Regions from separate parts of the Allobosea sp. 05T439 genome, predicted to be linked through region 1. Evidence: riboswitches for the same ligand, from Rfam matches in the RefSeq annotation. Region 1 holds a riboswitch; the other holds the start of a gene.
What was found. Region 1 has a riboswitch for thiamine pyrophosphate ahead of thiC (phosphomethylpyrimidine synthase ThiC). Riboswitches for the same ligand answer to the same signal wherever they lie in the genome.
Positions count from the first base shown of each region.

Region 2: another riboswitch for thiamine pyrophosphate. It lies ahead of thiB (thiamine ABC transporter substrate binding subunit); the one in region 1 lies ahead of thiC (phosphomethylpyrimidine synthase ThiC).

Region 1 is NZ_JBFTKP010000008.1:95,347-102,828, reverse strand. It holds gene AC1DIO_RS11610 (fumarylacetoacetate hydrolase family protein) at 1-617, opposite strand, end outside; gene thiE (thiamine phosphate synthase) at 727-1,401, opposite strand; gene AC1DIO_RS11600 (hydroxyethylthiazole kinase) at 1,398-2,147, opposite strand; gene thiC (phosphomethylpyrimidine synthase ThiC) at 2,156-4,018, opposite strand; TPP riboswitch at 4,097-4,201, opposite strand; gene AC1DIO_RS11590 (hypothetical protein) at 4,284-4,484, opposite strand; gene AC1DIO_RS11585 (OmpA family protein) at 4,593-5,852, opposite strand; gene AC1DIO_RS11580 (polysaccharide deacetylase family protein) at 6,954-7,482, opposite strand, start outside.
Region 2 is NZ_JBFTKP010000002.1:199,084-206,565, forward strand. It holds gene leuB (3-isopropylmalate dehydrogenase) at 1-182, opposite strand, end outside; gene AC1DIO_RS02940 (ABC transporter substrate-binding protein) at 465-2,054, opposite strand; TPP riboswitch at 2,211-2,322, shown strand; gene thiB (thiamine ABC transporter substrate binding subunit) at 2,389-3,408, shown strand; gene AC1DIO_RS02950 (ABC transporter permease family protein) at 3,413-4,954, shown strand; gene AC1DIO_RS02955 (thiamine ABC transporter ATP-binding protein) at 4,947-5,645, shown strand; gene AC1DIO_RS02960 (RidA family protein) at 5,661-6,062, opposite strand; gene AC1DIO_RS02965 (lytic murein transglycosylase) at 6,059-7,237, opposite strand; gene AC1DIO_RS02970 (SemiSWEET family sugar transporter) at 7,375-7,482, shown strand, end outside.

The DNA of each region.
Region 1 (7,482 bases):
GCGGCGACACCTTCCGGCGTGCCGGTGAAGATCAGGTCGCCGGGAGCCAGCGCGACGAGGCCGGAAAGATAGGCGATCGTCTCCGGCACGCTCCAGATCAGCTTGGCGAGATCGGAGGTCTGGCGCACGCGGCCATTGACCGTGAGCTCGATCTTGCCGGCCGCGGGATGGCCGCTATGGCTCGCGGGCACGATCTCCCCGATCGGGGCCGACTGGTCGAAGCCCTTGCCCATGTCCCAGGGGCGGCCGGTCTTCTTGGCTTCGCCCTGCAGGTCGCGGCGGGTCATATCGAGCCCGGCCGCATAGCCATAGACATGCGAGAGCGCCTCGGAGACCGGGATGTCGCGCCCGCCGGTGCCAATCGCGACGACCAGCTCCATCTCGTGGTGCAGGTCCTTGGTCTTGCTGGGATAGGGCATGTCGGTGCCGTTGATCACCACTGCGTCCGCGGGCTTGGTGAAGAAGAACGGCTCCTCGCGGTCGGGATCGCCCCCCATTTCGCGGGTATGTTCGGCATAGTTGCGTCCGACGCAGAAGATGCGGCGCACGGGGAAGAGCCCGCCACCCGCTACCGGAACCGCGTTGATGGCGGGCGGTTCGATCACATAATTCGTCATGACGCAGCGCTCCCTCGATGTCGTGCCGTTCATGGGCGAGCGACGGGCGCGAAGCAAGGGGCCGGGCGCTCGTGGCGGGGCTGCGCGCCCGGCATTGCCGCGTGACGGTTCAGGTGGATGCGGGAGCTTCTGGCGGCGTCGGCAGCAGCCGCTCGAGCACCGCGCGCAGTGCGCGCGCGGCGGCCTCGACATCGTCCTGCACGAACAGCGCGCCGATCACGGCAATGCCGTCAGCCCCTGCCTCGATGACCGAGGCCGCATTCATTGCCGTGATGCCGGCGATGGCTCCGACCGGGAGCGGCCCCAATGCGGCAGCAGCCTTGCGCCGCAGGGCCGTGAAGCCGTCGAGACCGAGCGAGGAGCCGGCATTGTCCTTGTGCGAGGTCTGGAAGACACCGCCGATGCAGGCATAGTCGATCTTCGCCGAGGCCAATGCGGAGAGTTCATCCTCATGCTTCAGCGTCGCGCCGATGATGGCGCGGGGCCCGAGCAGGCGGCGGGCATCGTTCGGCTTCATGTCGTCGGCGCCGAGATGGACGCCGTCGGCACCGGAAGCGAGCGCGACATCGACGCGATCGTTGATCAGCAGCGGCACCCTTGTGCCGTGCAGGGCCGAGCGGATGGCCCGGGCCTCGCGCACCATCTCGCGCGTCGTCTCGGTCTTGGCGCGCAGCTGGATCAGGGTGGCGCCGCCATCGACCGCGGCACGCGCCAGGTCGGCCAGCGAGCGCCCGGCCGCGATCTGCGGATCGACAATGCCGTAAAGGCGGATATCAACGCTCACCCGTGCTCTCCCATCCGTTCGCGCAGCGTGGCCTCGTCCATCCCTGCCAGCGCGTCGATCAGGTGCACGGCGAAGCTGCCGGGCCCTTGCGATGTCTCTGCCGCAATCTCGCCGGCGACGCCATAGGCGGTCAGCGCGGCGGCGGCCGCGACTGCCGGATCGCCCTCGACCGCGCAGCATGCCGCGATCAGGGCGCCCGCTGCGCAGCCGACCCCGGTGACCCTCGTCATCAGCGGATGGCCATGGGAGACGGACAGCATGCCGCCTGCGCGCATGATCCGGTCGACCTTGCCGGTGGTGACGAGCGTGAGGTTGCGCTCGCGCGCCGTCTTGAGATCGGCAGCAAGCGCGGCCATCTCGGTCGCGTTGCCGCGCACGACGATGTTCGGCAGGCGCAAGACCTCGCGCGCCACGCGCTGGCGCAGCGGCGAGAGTTCGACGAAGACCGGATCGAAGACCAGCGGTTTCTGTCGGTCGCGCGCGACCTCCAGCAGCTTCGGGATGGCGAGTTCGCTCTCGGCATTGATCGTGCCGATGTTGATCAGGATCGCGCCGGCGCCCTCGGCCATTGCCGCGATCTCGTCGACATGGATCGCCATGGACGGGATCGCGCCGAAGGCGAGCAGCATGTTCGCCGTAATGTTCTGCGCCACCGTATTGGTGAGGCATTGCACCCGCGGGCGGCTCGCTGCCACCCGCGCCAGCACGCCTGCAACGACCGTCGCGTCGAGGCGGGCCGCGGTCATCGTCGCGCTCATTCCGCCGCCGGCAAGTAGAGATTGCCGCCCTTGGCGAGGAATTCCTGCGATTTCTCCGCCATGCCCTCGAGCGCCGCGCGTTCGTTCTCGCCCATCGCCAGCACTTCGGCGCGCAGATCCTGCGTGATCTTCATCGAGCAGAATTTCGGCCCGCACATCGAACAGAAATGCGCGACCTTGTGGGCATCCTTCGGCAGGGTCTCGTCATGGAAGGAACGTGCCGTATCGGGGTCGAGCGCCAGGTTGAACTGGTCCTCCCAGCGGAAGTCGAAGCGGGCGCGCGAGACCGCGTCGTCGCGGATCTTGGCCGCTGGATGGCCCTTGGCGAGATCGGCGGCATGGGCCGCGATCCGATAGGTGATGACGCCGGTCTTGACGTCGTCGCGGTTGGGAAGGCCGAGATGCTCCTTGGGCGTGACATAGCAGAGCATGGCGCAGCCGAACCAGCCGATCATCGCCGCGCCGATGCCCGAGGTGATGTGGTCGTAACCCGGCGCGATGTCGGTGGTCAGCGGTCCCAGCGTGTAGAACGGCGCCTCGCCGCATTCGCGCAGCTGCTTGTCCATGTTCTCCTTGATCTTGTGCATCGGCACGTGGCCCGGGCCCTCGATCATCACCTGGCAGCCCTTGTCCCAGGCGACCTTGGTGAGCTCGCCCAGCGTCTCCAGCTCGGCAAACTGGGCGCGGTCATTGGCGTCGGCGATCGAGCCCGGACGCAGGCCGTCGCCGAGCGAGAAGGAGACGTCATATTTGCGCATGATCTCGCAAATCTCGTCGAAGCGCTCGTAGAGGAAGCTCTCCTTGTGGTGCGCGAGGCACCAGCGCGCCATGATCGAGCCGCCGCGCGAGACGATGCCCGTGACGCGGCTCGCAGTGAGCGGGACATAGGGCAGGCGCACGCCGGCATGGATGGTGAAATAGTCGACGCCCTGCTCGGCCTGCTCGATCAGCGTGTCCTTGAAGACCTCCCAGTCGAGCTTGATCGGGTCGCCGCCGACCTTCTCAAGCGCCTGGTAGATCGGCACCGTGCCGATCGGAACCGGCGAGTTGCGCAGGATCCAGGAGCGGATGTTGTGGATGTTGCGGCCGGTCGACAGGTCCATCACCGTGTCGGCGCCCCAGCGGATCGCCCAGACCAGCTTCTCGACCTCCTCGGCAGCGCCGGACGTCACGGCCGAATTGCCGATATTGGCGTTGATCTTGACCAGGAAATTGCGGCCGATCGCCATCGGCTCCAGTTCGGGGTGGTTGATATTGGCCGGGATGATGGCGCGGCCGCGGGCGATTTCCTCGCGCACGAATTCAGGGGTGACGAATTCCGGAACCGAGGCGCCAAAGCTCTCGCCATCGGCATGGCGCTCGCGTGCGCCTTCGAGCATCGCGGCGCGGCCGAGATTCTCGCGATGCGCGACATAGATCATCTCGGGCGTGATGATGCCGGCCTTGGCGAACTCGTACTGGGTCGCCATCTGGCCGGGCTTCGCCTCGAGGATCGGGCGTGGGGCCGGGCAGGCGGGAACGAGCTGTTCAGGCGAGATATGGCCGTTATCGGCGGCAGTGACGGCGCGGCCGGGCACGGTCGTGAAGCCGGAGGCATCGAGCCAGGCGCGGCGCGGCTGCGGCAGGCCGGCATTCAGGTCGATCGTGACATCGCTCTCGGTGAACGGACCGGACGGGTCGTAGATCCGGACCGGCGGCTCGGAATCGGTGGTGAGCTGAACTTCGCGGAAGGGCACCCGCATCTCGGGATGGTCCGGCGGCGCGACATAGATCTTGCGCGAGCCGATGATCGGTCCGGTCGTCACGCTTTGAGGGGCAGCCTTGACGGTATTCTTCTGGGGCTTGGTGTGGGCGTTCATGGGATCTCCTCCTTGGTCCAAGGTTCAGGAGATCCGGGTTTAGAAGCGGTCCAGTCGCTGTCTGCGGGTACACGTGTGGCGCACGCCGCGTTCCAGTCCCTCCGCCGGTATGACCCGGATCAGGTTCGACGGGTTCGGCTTTGGACGCCATCTCAGCTCTTGCGAGCACCCCTCGGAACGAAGCGGAGGTTAGGGCCGGCGGCTCTTGAACGCAACCGGCAAGGGGCGGGATGCGGCCCTGCCATGCGGCGCCGGAATGCCGGGCTCAGGCGAGAATGTCGACGTTCTGGCCCTGGCCAGCGGCAAGAGTAGCCTTCTGGGACTCGGCACTCTGCTGCAGCATATCCACGAGCGCTTGGTCGGACGTCGCCTGCTGCTTCACCATCGCTGTCTGCAAGGTCTGGCGGGTCGAGGCTGCCTGGCTTGCGGCAAAGCCCTGCGCGATCGCGACGGTTGTCTCACTCATCTCAACTCTCCTTACGACAGGTCTTAAGCCGGAGAGCTTGCTGATTCCTGAATCCCCTGATCCGGGGAGACCGGCGCGACGGTCGCCCGCCGCGCCGGTTCTATTGGTTCACTGCGGCTGATTCTGCCCGGCCAGCAGCGGGGTGATGCGTCGGAGCGTGACGCGGCGGTTCTCGCGGGCGGCCTCCTGCGTCTGCACCTTGAGATACTGCTCGCCATAGCCCTGCGTCGTCAGGTTCTCCGGCGGCACCTGGAAATCGCGCGTCAGGATCTCGGCGACCGATTGGGCCCGGCGATCCGAGAGCGAGAGGTTGTCGACATCCGAGCCGACGGCGTCGGTATGGCCCTCGACCAGGAAAACCTCATTCGGCGCGCGCTGCAGTGCCTGGCTGATCGAGGCGGCAATCACCGAGAGCCGCTGCGCCTGGTTGGGGGTGACCTCCCAGGACCCGGTCTCGAAGGTTACCGTGTCGATATCGACGCTGCGCATGCGGGCGCGCAGGTCCGGCGAGTAGCGGACCTCGTCGAGCGTGTAGCGGCGCGGGATCGCGGCGATCGGCGGGGCGGTGATCGTCTCATAGATCAGGCGCTGGTCGGCCTGCTCGGCGTCGACGATATAGCGCTCGCGCGGGATCGGCAGCGGCGGCGGCGGCAGCACGACGACCTCGTCCGAGAAGCGCATATCCGGCCGATCGCGGCGGGTGTTGTCGATCATCACGATCTCATCGCCATCGCGCATGCGCCGGGTCCGGCGGATCAGGCGGCCATCCTCGTCGGTCACGGTGATGATGCGGCTGCCGTCCGGCCGTTCGAACACGGTGACGTTCTCGTCTCCGCGCCGTTCGGTCCGTCCCTGCCAGCCGAGGTCGCGGAAGCGCTCGGTCTCGTCGCGGCGGATGATGGCACGGTCGTCGTCGCGGATGATCGTGCGACCGGGCTCGCGAATGATCGTGACGTCGCCCTCGCGGCGCTCCTCGCGGCGCCCGCGGACATCGTCGAGGCGGGTCGCGCCCTGCGTCGCCATGATGCCGCCGAGCACGCCGACGCCAAGGCCGATCGCAGCCGCGCCACCGAGGCCGATGCCACCGCGACGGCCCTGCCGGTCAGGCGGGGGCAGTTGCCCGGGTCCAGCGGCTGGAGGCTGGCCGGCCGGAGGCGGAGCGAGCGTCTGGCCCGGCTGCGGCGGTGCAACGGGCGGCGGGACTGCGCCGGGCGCGCGACCGCCGGGGGGCGGGGCGAGCGGGGCTGCTGCCGGCGGCTGAGCGGGTAGCGGCGCCGGAACCTGACCGGGTGTTGCAGAAGGCGGTTGGCCGGCTGGCGGCGCGCCGGGCGCACGACCACCCGGAGGCGGCACCAGCGGCTGGGTCACGGGCGGCTGAGCTTGCGGGGCAGTTCCTGGCACCGGCGCTGGTGTCGGGCGAGCCGCCGGGGGTTGGGTAGGAGCCGTCGCTGGCGCCTGGCCGGGAGCGGTCACAGGCGGTTGGCCGGCTGGCGGCGCGCCGGGCGCACGACCACCCGGAGGCGGCGCCAGTGGCTGGGTGGCGGGCGGCTGGGCTTGCGGAGCCGTTCCTGGCACCGGTGCTGGCGTCGGGCGAGCCGCCGGAGGCTGGCCCGGAGCTGCCGCTGGCGCCTGGCCGGCCGGGGGCGTGCCGGGCGCACGGCCGGCAGGAGGTGGCGCCAGCGGGGCGGTAGCGGGCGGCTGGGTTTGCGGAGCCGCTCCGGGAGCGCGTCCCCCTGCTGGGGGCGTCAACGGTGCGGTTGCCGGCGGCTGCGCCTGTGGGGCGGGAATCGGACGGGCTGCCGGCGGCTGCACGGGGGCCGGGACGGGCGGCTGGGCGCGCGGCGGCACGGCCTGAGGCTGGCTGGGCTGGGCTGGAGGAGCCGGGCGCGGCACCGCCGGGATTGGCTGAGGCGCGGAGGAGGGCGGGGGCGCGGGTTGCGGCCGTATGGCTGGTGGGCGTCCGGGTTCGCCGGCGCCCGGCGGCACGGGGCGCGGCATCTGCGGCTCGCGGCGCGGTTCAGGCGGCGGCGCGGCGCGTGGGCGTGGCTGCGCGGGTGGCGCTGCGCTTGGCGCCGGAGGCGCGACCGGCCGCTGGATCGCAGGCGGCGCCCCGGGTGCTCCGGGAGCGGGCCGCGGGCGTTCGGCCCCAGGCGGGCGCGCCTCGCCGGGCGCGGCTGGGGCTCCCGGGGGGCGAGGCCGGCGCGGCTGTCCGGGCTCTTCGTCCGACGGCGCAGGAGCCTGCGCTAATCTCATCGGTGCCTGCGCCGGTTCGACCGCGAAGCCGCCATGCGACAGGGTCAGGCCGGGAAGGACAGTACCGATCAGAAGCCAGTTTTTCGTGCGCGTCATGAGTTCCGTTTCCGTTTCAGTGGCTCGGGCTATCAGCGCGCGTGCGCACTGAACCCGCCATGAACCGAAAACGGCCGAAATCGGGCAGGGTTCCTCCCCGCCCGACCCGAGCTGTGCGGGCTAAAGCCCGGCCTCGGCCTTTGCATAGCGCGCGATCTCGGCGTGGCTGGCAAACCAGCAATCGCCCTTCGCCTTGGCATGCCGGATCAGCTCCTCGAGGATCCAGATGCGCGAGCGGTAGGTGATGACATGGGGATGCATGGTCAGCAGGAAGAGCCCGCCTTCCTCATGGGCGCGGTCGAATTCGCGGCGGAAGATGTCGAATACGGCTTCCGGCGCCGTGTAGGGCCGCAGCGCCTGGAAGCGGTTCATGTTGAAATAGACCGCATCGTCGCGGATCCATTCGACCGGAAGCTCGACCATGCCCGTCGGCTCGCCCTTCTCGATGATCTCGTAGGGGTCGTCATCGGCAAAGAGCGAGGAATCGTAGAGCAGGCCGAGTTCGCGCTCGATGCTCAGGGTCACTTCCGAAAAATCCCAGGACGGCGTGCGCATGCCGACCGGCCTGACGCCGGTGATCTTCTCCAGCGTATCGGCTGAGCGCAGATGCAGTTCGCGTTCGGCCGCGGGCGGCACGGCGGTGTTGACC
Region 2 (7,482 bases), on a different contig from region 1:
ATGTCGCCTTCCGAGATCGCCGCCTTGTGCGCGTCATAGGCAGCGCCGCCGACAAGTCCGCGCTCGATGGCGAAGGAGGCGAGGCCCTGCCTCTCGAACCAGCCGACGATCTTCTCGACCTGGCCGGTCACTTCGGGACCGATGCCGTCGCCCGGCAGGAGGAGGAGCTTGTGGGTCGCCATGGTCGCCTCACGCGTTTGTCGGATGTTGCTGGGGCCAGAGCGGCCTTGCCGGGCTGATTAGGCGGGGAACGGGAGTGACGCAAGCGCAGCCGCGGGGCAGCGCGCCTGCGCGGCAAGCAGAAGCTGTACGATCGGCACCAGCATCGAACCGCTTCACTCCGGCCGGAGTGAAGCGGAGAGCTGGAAGCCGTCGCAGAGCGCGACGATGGTTTCCGGATCGGAGCCGCTAGCGCAGTGCCTCTGGCATCAGCCAGTATCCCGACGGCAACGGGTGCTCCGTCCTCAGGCCTTCTTCTCCATGTTCCAGAAGAACTGGACGGGCGAGAGCACCATGCCGGTCAGGCTCTTGCGATAGGCCATTGGCTGCTGCACCAGCCCCGCCGGCGCATAGGGCACCGTCTCGAAGGCGCGCTTCTCGATCGAGGCGGCCAGCTCCTTCTGCTTGGCCACCTCAGGCGTTGCAATCCACTGATCGCGCAGACCTTCCAGCGTGGCATCCTCCGGCCAGCCGAACCAGGCGGCAGGGCCATTGCTGCGCAACAGCGGATGCAGCGCGGGATTGAGCACGTCGGCGCCCGACCAGAGCGTGTGGAACACCGACCAGCCGCCCTGGTCCGGCAATCCGCGGTTGGAACGCCTGCCGATGAAGCTGGCCCAATCGGTCGCGACCAGATCGACAGTCATGCCGAGCTTCTTCAGCAGTTCCTGTGTCACCAGGCACTGGTTATAGGCGATCGGCTGGTCGGCGGGTGCCAGTAGCAACACCTTCTCGTTCTTGTAGCCGGCCTCCTGCAGCATGGCCTTGGCCCGCTCCAGATTGTTGCCGAGTGCAGCCTGTCCGCCCGCTCCGGTCGACATCGGCGAGCCCGGCGTGAAGAAGGTCTTGCACTCCTTGTAGTAGTCCTTGCTGCCGACGACCGCCTCCATGTAGTCGGTCTGATCGATTGCCATCATCACCGCCCGGCGGATGCCGGGATTGTTGAAGGGCGGCTGCAGATGGTTGAAACGCATCAGCAAGATCAGTCCCAGCGGCACGTTCTCGATCGCGATCTCGGGATTGCTCTTGAGCAGGGGCAGGAGATCGACCGGCGGCTGTTCGTACCAGTCGACCTCGCCCTGCATCAGCGCGCCGACTGCGGCTGAAACCTCGGTCAGCGGCAACCATTCGATACGGTCGATCTTGGCGACCTTGCCGCCAGCGGCCCAGGACGGAGCCTCCTCTCGTGGCCTGTACTTGGCGAAGCGCTCATAGATCGCGTTCTGGCCCGGCACCCATTGCTTGTCCATGAAGCGCCAGGGTCCGGAACCGATCGCCTCCGTGATGTTCTTGGTTGGCTCCATCATGGCCACGCGCTCGGGCATCATGAAGGGCACGTTCGAGGAGAGCTTGCCGAGCGCGTCCGGCAGCATCGGGAAGGGCTTCTTCAGGCGGATGGCGAAGGTGCGCTGATCGACGACATCGTAACCCTCGACGAATGTCGCGAAAGTCTGCCCGAAGGCATCGCGCGCCGACCAACGCTTGATCGAGGCAATGCAGTCCTGCGCCCTGACCGGCTGCTCGTCGTGGAACATCAGTCCGTCGCGCAGATGGAAGGTCCAGCGCAGCCCGTCCGGCGCAGTCTCCCAGCTCTCGACCATTTGCGGCTGGATGCGGAACTGCGCGTCCGTCGCAAAGAGGGTATCATATATCAGATAGCCGTGATTGCGGATAACATAGCTCGTAGCGACGATCGGATCGAGGGAGGGCAACGGCGTTGACGGAATGAAGCGCAGCGTATTGGCGCGCGACTGCGCGCGCGACGGAAATCCAACGAGGCTGGAAGCGGTTAAAGCGGAACTTCCGGCCAGAATCTGACGGCGATTGAGTCGCATTCGGCATCCCCTTGCTCTTGAGCTTTCGCGCCTGGCGCGCCTGCCTTCTGTTAAGCAAGAGATATACCAGCATGACCATGCGGCCAGACGCAATGGCCCTTGCGATGGCCAGGCGGCATCAACTGGACTCGCCCCGGCCCGCTCGCTATTCCCTTGACCGTCTCAACGGGGTGCCCGGCGATTTCGGGCTGAGAGGGAAGCGCAGGGCTTTCAACCCGTCGAACCTGATCCGGATCGTGCCGGCGGAGGGATTGAGCACTGGCGTCTCGCATCCGGAGACCGCCTTCCCTCTCGACCGTCATGGCCTGCCGTCGAATGCATGCGGGGTGACGCCATGACCTTTCTGAACAACCGGTTGACCCGGATCGCCGCCGCGCTCTCGGCGCTCCTGCTCGCGACGCCGTCCATGGCCCAGGAGAAACCGGCACTGACGGTCTACACTTATTCCTCCTTCACCGGGAAATACGGTCCCGGCGCGAAAGTGAAGGCGGCCTTCGAGGCGCAATGCAGTTGCACGCTGAACTGGGTCGCAAGCGATGATGCCGGCTCCCTCGTCGCGCGCCTGAAGCTGGAGGGTGAGGCGACCAAGGCCGATGCCGTGCTCGGCCTCGACATGAACCTTGCTGCAGAAGCCAAGGCGACGGGACTGTTCCAGCCCCATGGCCAGGACCGTGCCGCGCTCACTTTGCCCATCGCCTGGACTGACGATACCTTCCTGCCCTTCGATTGGGGGCATCTCGCCTTCGTCTATGATTCAACCAAACTTGCCGCGCCGCCCACCAGCCTGAAGCAGCTTGTCGACGATCCGAATGGGCCAAAGCTCGTGCTGCAGGACCCGCGCACCAGCGCGCCCGGGCTTGGCTTCCTGCTCTGGATGCGATCCGTCTATGGCGACGGCGCTGACGCCGCCTGGACCAGGCTCAAGCCGCGCATCGTCACCTTCACCAAGGGCTGGTCCGAGGCCTACGGACTCTTCCTCAAGGGCGAGGCCGACATGGTGCTCTCCTACGCGACATCGCCGGCCTATCACATCGGCGCCGAGAAGAAGACGCAGTACAAGGCCGCCCCCTTCAGCGAAGGCCACTATCTGCATGTCGAACTCGCCGGCATGACGCGCACGACGCGGCAGCCGGAACTCGCCAAACGCTTCCTCGCCTTCACGCTTTCGGACGCCTTCCAATCGCTGATCCCGGAAGGCAACTGGATGATGCCGGCGAAACAGGCGACAGGTGGACTGCCGGCTTCATTCGCCGATGTCGTCAAGCCGGAACGAACCTTGCTGTTCACGCCGGACGAGGTGCGCACGCAGCGCCGAACCTTCATCGACGCCTGGCTCGCCGCAGCGAGCCGCTGAGGCCTTGCTCCGCCCGGCCACGCTCACTGCGCTTGCCATCCTTGCGCTCGCCGGCGCCTCGCTCGCCGGGCTGGCGCGAGCCGGCGGCGACGTCGCGGCCCTGTCGTCGCTCGGCCCCTATCTCGCTCGCCTCGTCGCAGGAGCGACCGTCCAGGCGGGCCTGTCGATGCTGCTCTCGCTTCTGCTGGGCACGGCACTGGCGCTTGCCTTGCTGCGCCGCCGCTTCCCAAGCCGCAACCTCCTGCTCGCCGTGCTGACCGCCGCCGCCGTCGCACCGACGATCGTGATCGTCTTCGGCGTCATCGCGATCTATGGCCGTTCCGGGTTGCTCGGCGACCTGGCGCGTGCCGTCGGTGCTGAACCGCCGGCGATCTACGGGCTCCAGGGTATCCTGATCGCGCATGTGCTGATGAATACGCCGCTGGTGACGCGCACGCTGCTTCAGGCCTTCGGCCGCGAACCGGGCGAGCGGAGGCGCCTGGCGTCGGCACTCGGCTTCTCCGCCGCCGATTGTTTCCGGCATCTCGACTGGCCCGTGATCCGGCGCGAAGCCCCGGCGCTAGCCACCTTCGTCTTTCTGCTCTGCTTCACGAGCTTTGCCGTCGTGCTCTCGCTCGGTGGCGGGCCTGCCAATGCGACGCTGGAAGTCGCGATCTACGAAGCGGTCCGTTTCGAGGCCGATTTCGCCCGCGCGGCCGCTCTCGCCAGCCTCCAGCTTGTGCTCTGCCTCGGACTTGCGACTGCGCTCGCCGCACTCGCGCCGGCGGCCCGCGACGAGGCAAGTGCCGAGCGCCATGCGGTGCGCCCCGATATCCTCGCCCCTTCCCTGCGGCGGCTGGACTGCCTTGTTCTCATTCTGGCGACGGCATGGATCGCACCGCCTCTCCTCAGCATCGCAAGCGGCCTCACAGCCGTACCGATGCTCGCGACCGCCGAATTCGCATCGGCTGCCGCGACGAGCGCGGCGATCGCGCTTGGCGCTGGCCTCCTCGCCTGCCTGTTTGCCGTACTGCTCGCCAGCGCCGCGCGCGGACGCCGGCCGCGCCCGGGACTTCCCGACCTTGCCGCCTTCACCATGCTTGGCCTGCCGCCCTTCGCCTTCGTGGCAGGGCTGTACGTCCTGACCCGCAACCTCGCCGATCCCGCAATGCTCGGTCTGCTGCTTGTGCCGCTCGTCAACGCCCTGATGGCGCTGCCCTATGCCTATCGGCTGCTGGCACCGCCACTCGCGACCAGCGCCGAGCGCCATGGAAGACTGGCAGAGAGCCTCGGCATTGCCGGCTGGACCCGGCTGCGTCTCGTCGAATGGCCAGCCCTGCGCGCACCGCTGGCGGCCGCATTCGCCTTTGCCACGGCGCTCTCGCTCGGCGATTTCGGCGTCATTGCTCTGTTCGGTGGCGGCGAGCTCACCACCTTGCCCTACCTGCTGGCGAACCGCCTCGGCGCCTATCGCATGGATGAAGCGGGAGCGCTGGCGCTCGTGCTGGTGCTTTCCGCCGGGGGGCTCGCCTACCTGACCGAGCACTGGAGTGCGCGTCATGCTTGAGCTGGCGGGCCTGTCCCTCAACTATCCCGGATTCGAGGCGCGCTACGACCTCGTCATTCCAGCGGGCGCGCTCTGCGCCGTCATCGGCCCGTCAGGCGGCGGCAAGACCACGCTGCTCCATGCCATCGCCGGCTTCGAACAGCCTGCGGCCGGAACCCTCCGCTTTGCCGGCGCAGATCTGCTGCCGCTCGCACCAGCCAGACGACCAGTCTCGATCCTGTTCCAGGATCACAATCTCTTCCCGCACCTCACGGCAGCTGAAAACGTCGCGCTTGGACTGAAACCGTCACTGCGGCTCGACGCCTCCGAGCGCGAGCGCGTGGCAGCTGCGCTGGCCGCGGTCGATCTCGCCGGCTTCGCAGCCCGCCGACCGGCGGAACTCTCGGGCGGTCAGCGTCAGCGCGTCGCCCTCGCCCGCGCCCTCCTGCGCGGCAAACCGCTGATGTTGCTCGACGAACCGTTCGGCGCACTCGACCCCGGGCTACGCCGCGAGATGATCGAGCGCGTCGATGCGCTGCGCCGCGAACACGGCCTCACCGTGCTGATGACGCTGCACACGCCGGAAGAGGCGGCCGGCCATGCCGACCTTTTTGCCTTCGTTAGGAATGGCCGCGTCGAAGCATCCGGCCCGTGGACGCGCCTGACGGCGTCGGACGGACCAGAGCCTGTCAGGCGCTTCCTGGGCATCTGAAGCGCGCCGTCCCGACTAACCGCGCAGCCGGGCCGTAATTTCGATCTCGATCTTCATCTCGGGCTTCAGTAGCCCGGATACGACATAGATGCCGGCCGCTGGCCGGATCTGCCCGAAGATTTCGCCGCAGACGGTGAGAACCGGTTCGCAATAGCTGCGATCCGTGACGAAATACTGCGCGCGCACGACGTTGGCGAGTGCAGAGCCCGCTTCGGTCAGGACCGCGTCCAGCGTCCGGAAGATGTTGCGCGCCTGTTCCGCCGGATCCTCCGGCATCGTCATGGTGACATAGTCATAGCCAGTCGTGCCCGAGACGAAGACGAGGTCGCCATCGACCACCGCCCGCGAATAGCCGAAGGCGAGCTCGAACGGCGAACCGGTGGATATCAGCCGGCGCTTCGGATCCAACATCGTCATCCCCGTCCACCCTTGAGCGCGCGCAACACCTTGGCGCCGGGCCGGCCGGTCTGCGGCATGCCGATCTGCGATTCGATTTCCTTGATGGCGGCCCTGGTCAGCGAACCGACGGCGCCGTCCGGCTCGCCGACATTGTAACCCCGCGCGCTCAGCAGGCGCTGCAATTCGCGACGCTGCTCGCGCGAGAGCGGCGGATCGTCGGTCGGCCAGTCAGCCTGGATTCCCGGCCGGCCGCGGATGCGGTCCGAGAGCAGCGATATGGCAAGTGCGTAGGAATCCGCACCGTTATAGCTGTAGGCCGCGTCATAGTTCTTGAAGACCAGGAAAGCCGGACCATTGCGGCCGGCCGGCATCAGCAACCCGGCATTGCCCGAGCCGGACAGTCCCGAGCCGTCATATTTGACGATCCCGCGTGCAGCCCAGGATGAGAGCGGCTGCTTCGGATTGCGCCCGGTCGGACCGGAATAGCCGTTGGGGACGCGCACCTCGTAACCCCAGGTCGCGCCAGTCACCCAGCCGGCCTTGGCCATGAAGTTGGCGGTCGAATGTAGTGCGTCGGGAATCGAGTCGACGAGATCGCGCCGTCCATCGCCATCGCCATCGACGGCGAGCCGCATATAGGTCGAGGGGATGAACTGGGTGTGGCCGAAGGCGCCGGCCCAGGAACCCATCAGGCGGTCGGCCCGGACATCGCCGCGCTGGATGATCTGCAGCGTCGCGATCAGCTCACCCTTGAAGAACGCGTTGCGACGCGGTGCGAGACAGGCGCCGGTCGAGAGCGCCTGGACGAGGGGCATCTTTCCGCGCGCCTTGCCGAAATCGCTCTCGACGCCCCAGACCGCGACGATGGCATGGCGGTCGACGCCAAAACGCTGCTCGGCCGCGGCGAGGGTCGAGGCATGCTGACGCAGCATGTTGCGCCCCTCCGCCACCTTCTCGTCATCGACCAGCGTGCCGAGATAATCCCAGATCGGAGTCTTGAACTCCGGCTGGTTGTTCATCGCCTCGATCACCTTCATGTCGGGCGTGACGCCCGCCATGGCCCGGTCGAAGGTGGCGCCGGACACGCCTTTCGCTGCAGCCTCCGAACGCAGGCCGGCAATGCAGGACTGGAAGTCCGCCTGGGCGCCGGACGCGAAGAGGATGAGCGGAAAAGCCAGTTTGAATGCGCGCATGAACCCACCGAAACCCAAGGAATGACGCAAAACTAGGGCCGAATGGTTAAAGGAGATTAACCATGCGCGAACTGCGCGCAAAAGTCGCAAAAGACGGCTATGGCAGGGGCCTGACCTGATTCGAGGCGATGCCGCCCATGCCTGTCGCCACAACCGAGCTCCTCGGCTTCACCGCAGCCGCGCTGACGACCCTGTGCTGGCTGCCCCAGGCCTGGCACACGATCCGGACCCGGGACACACGCGCG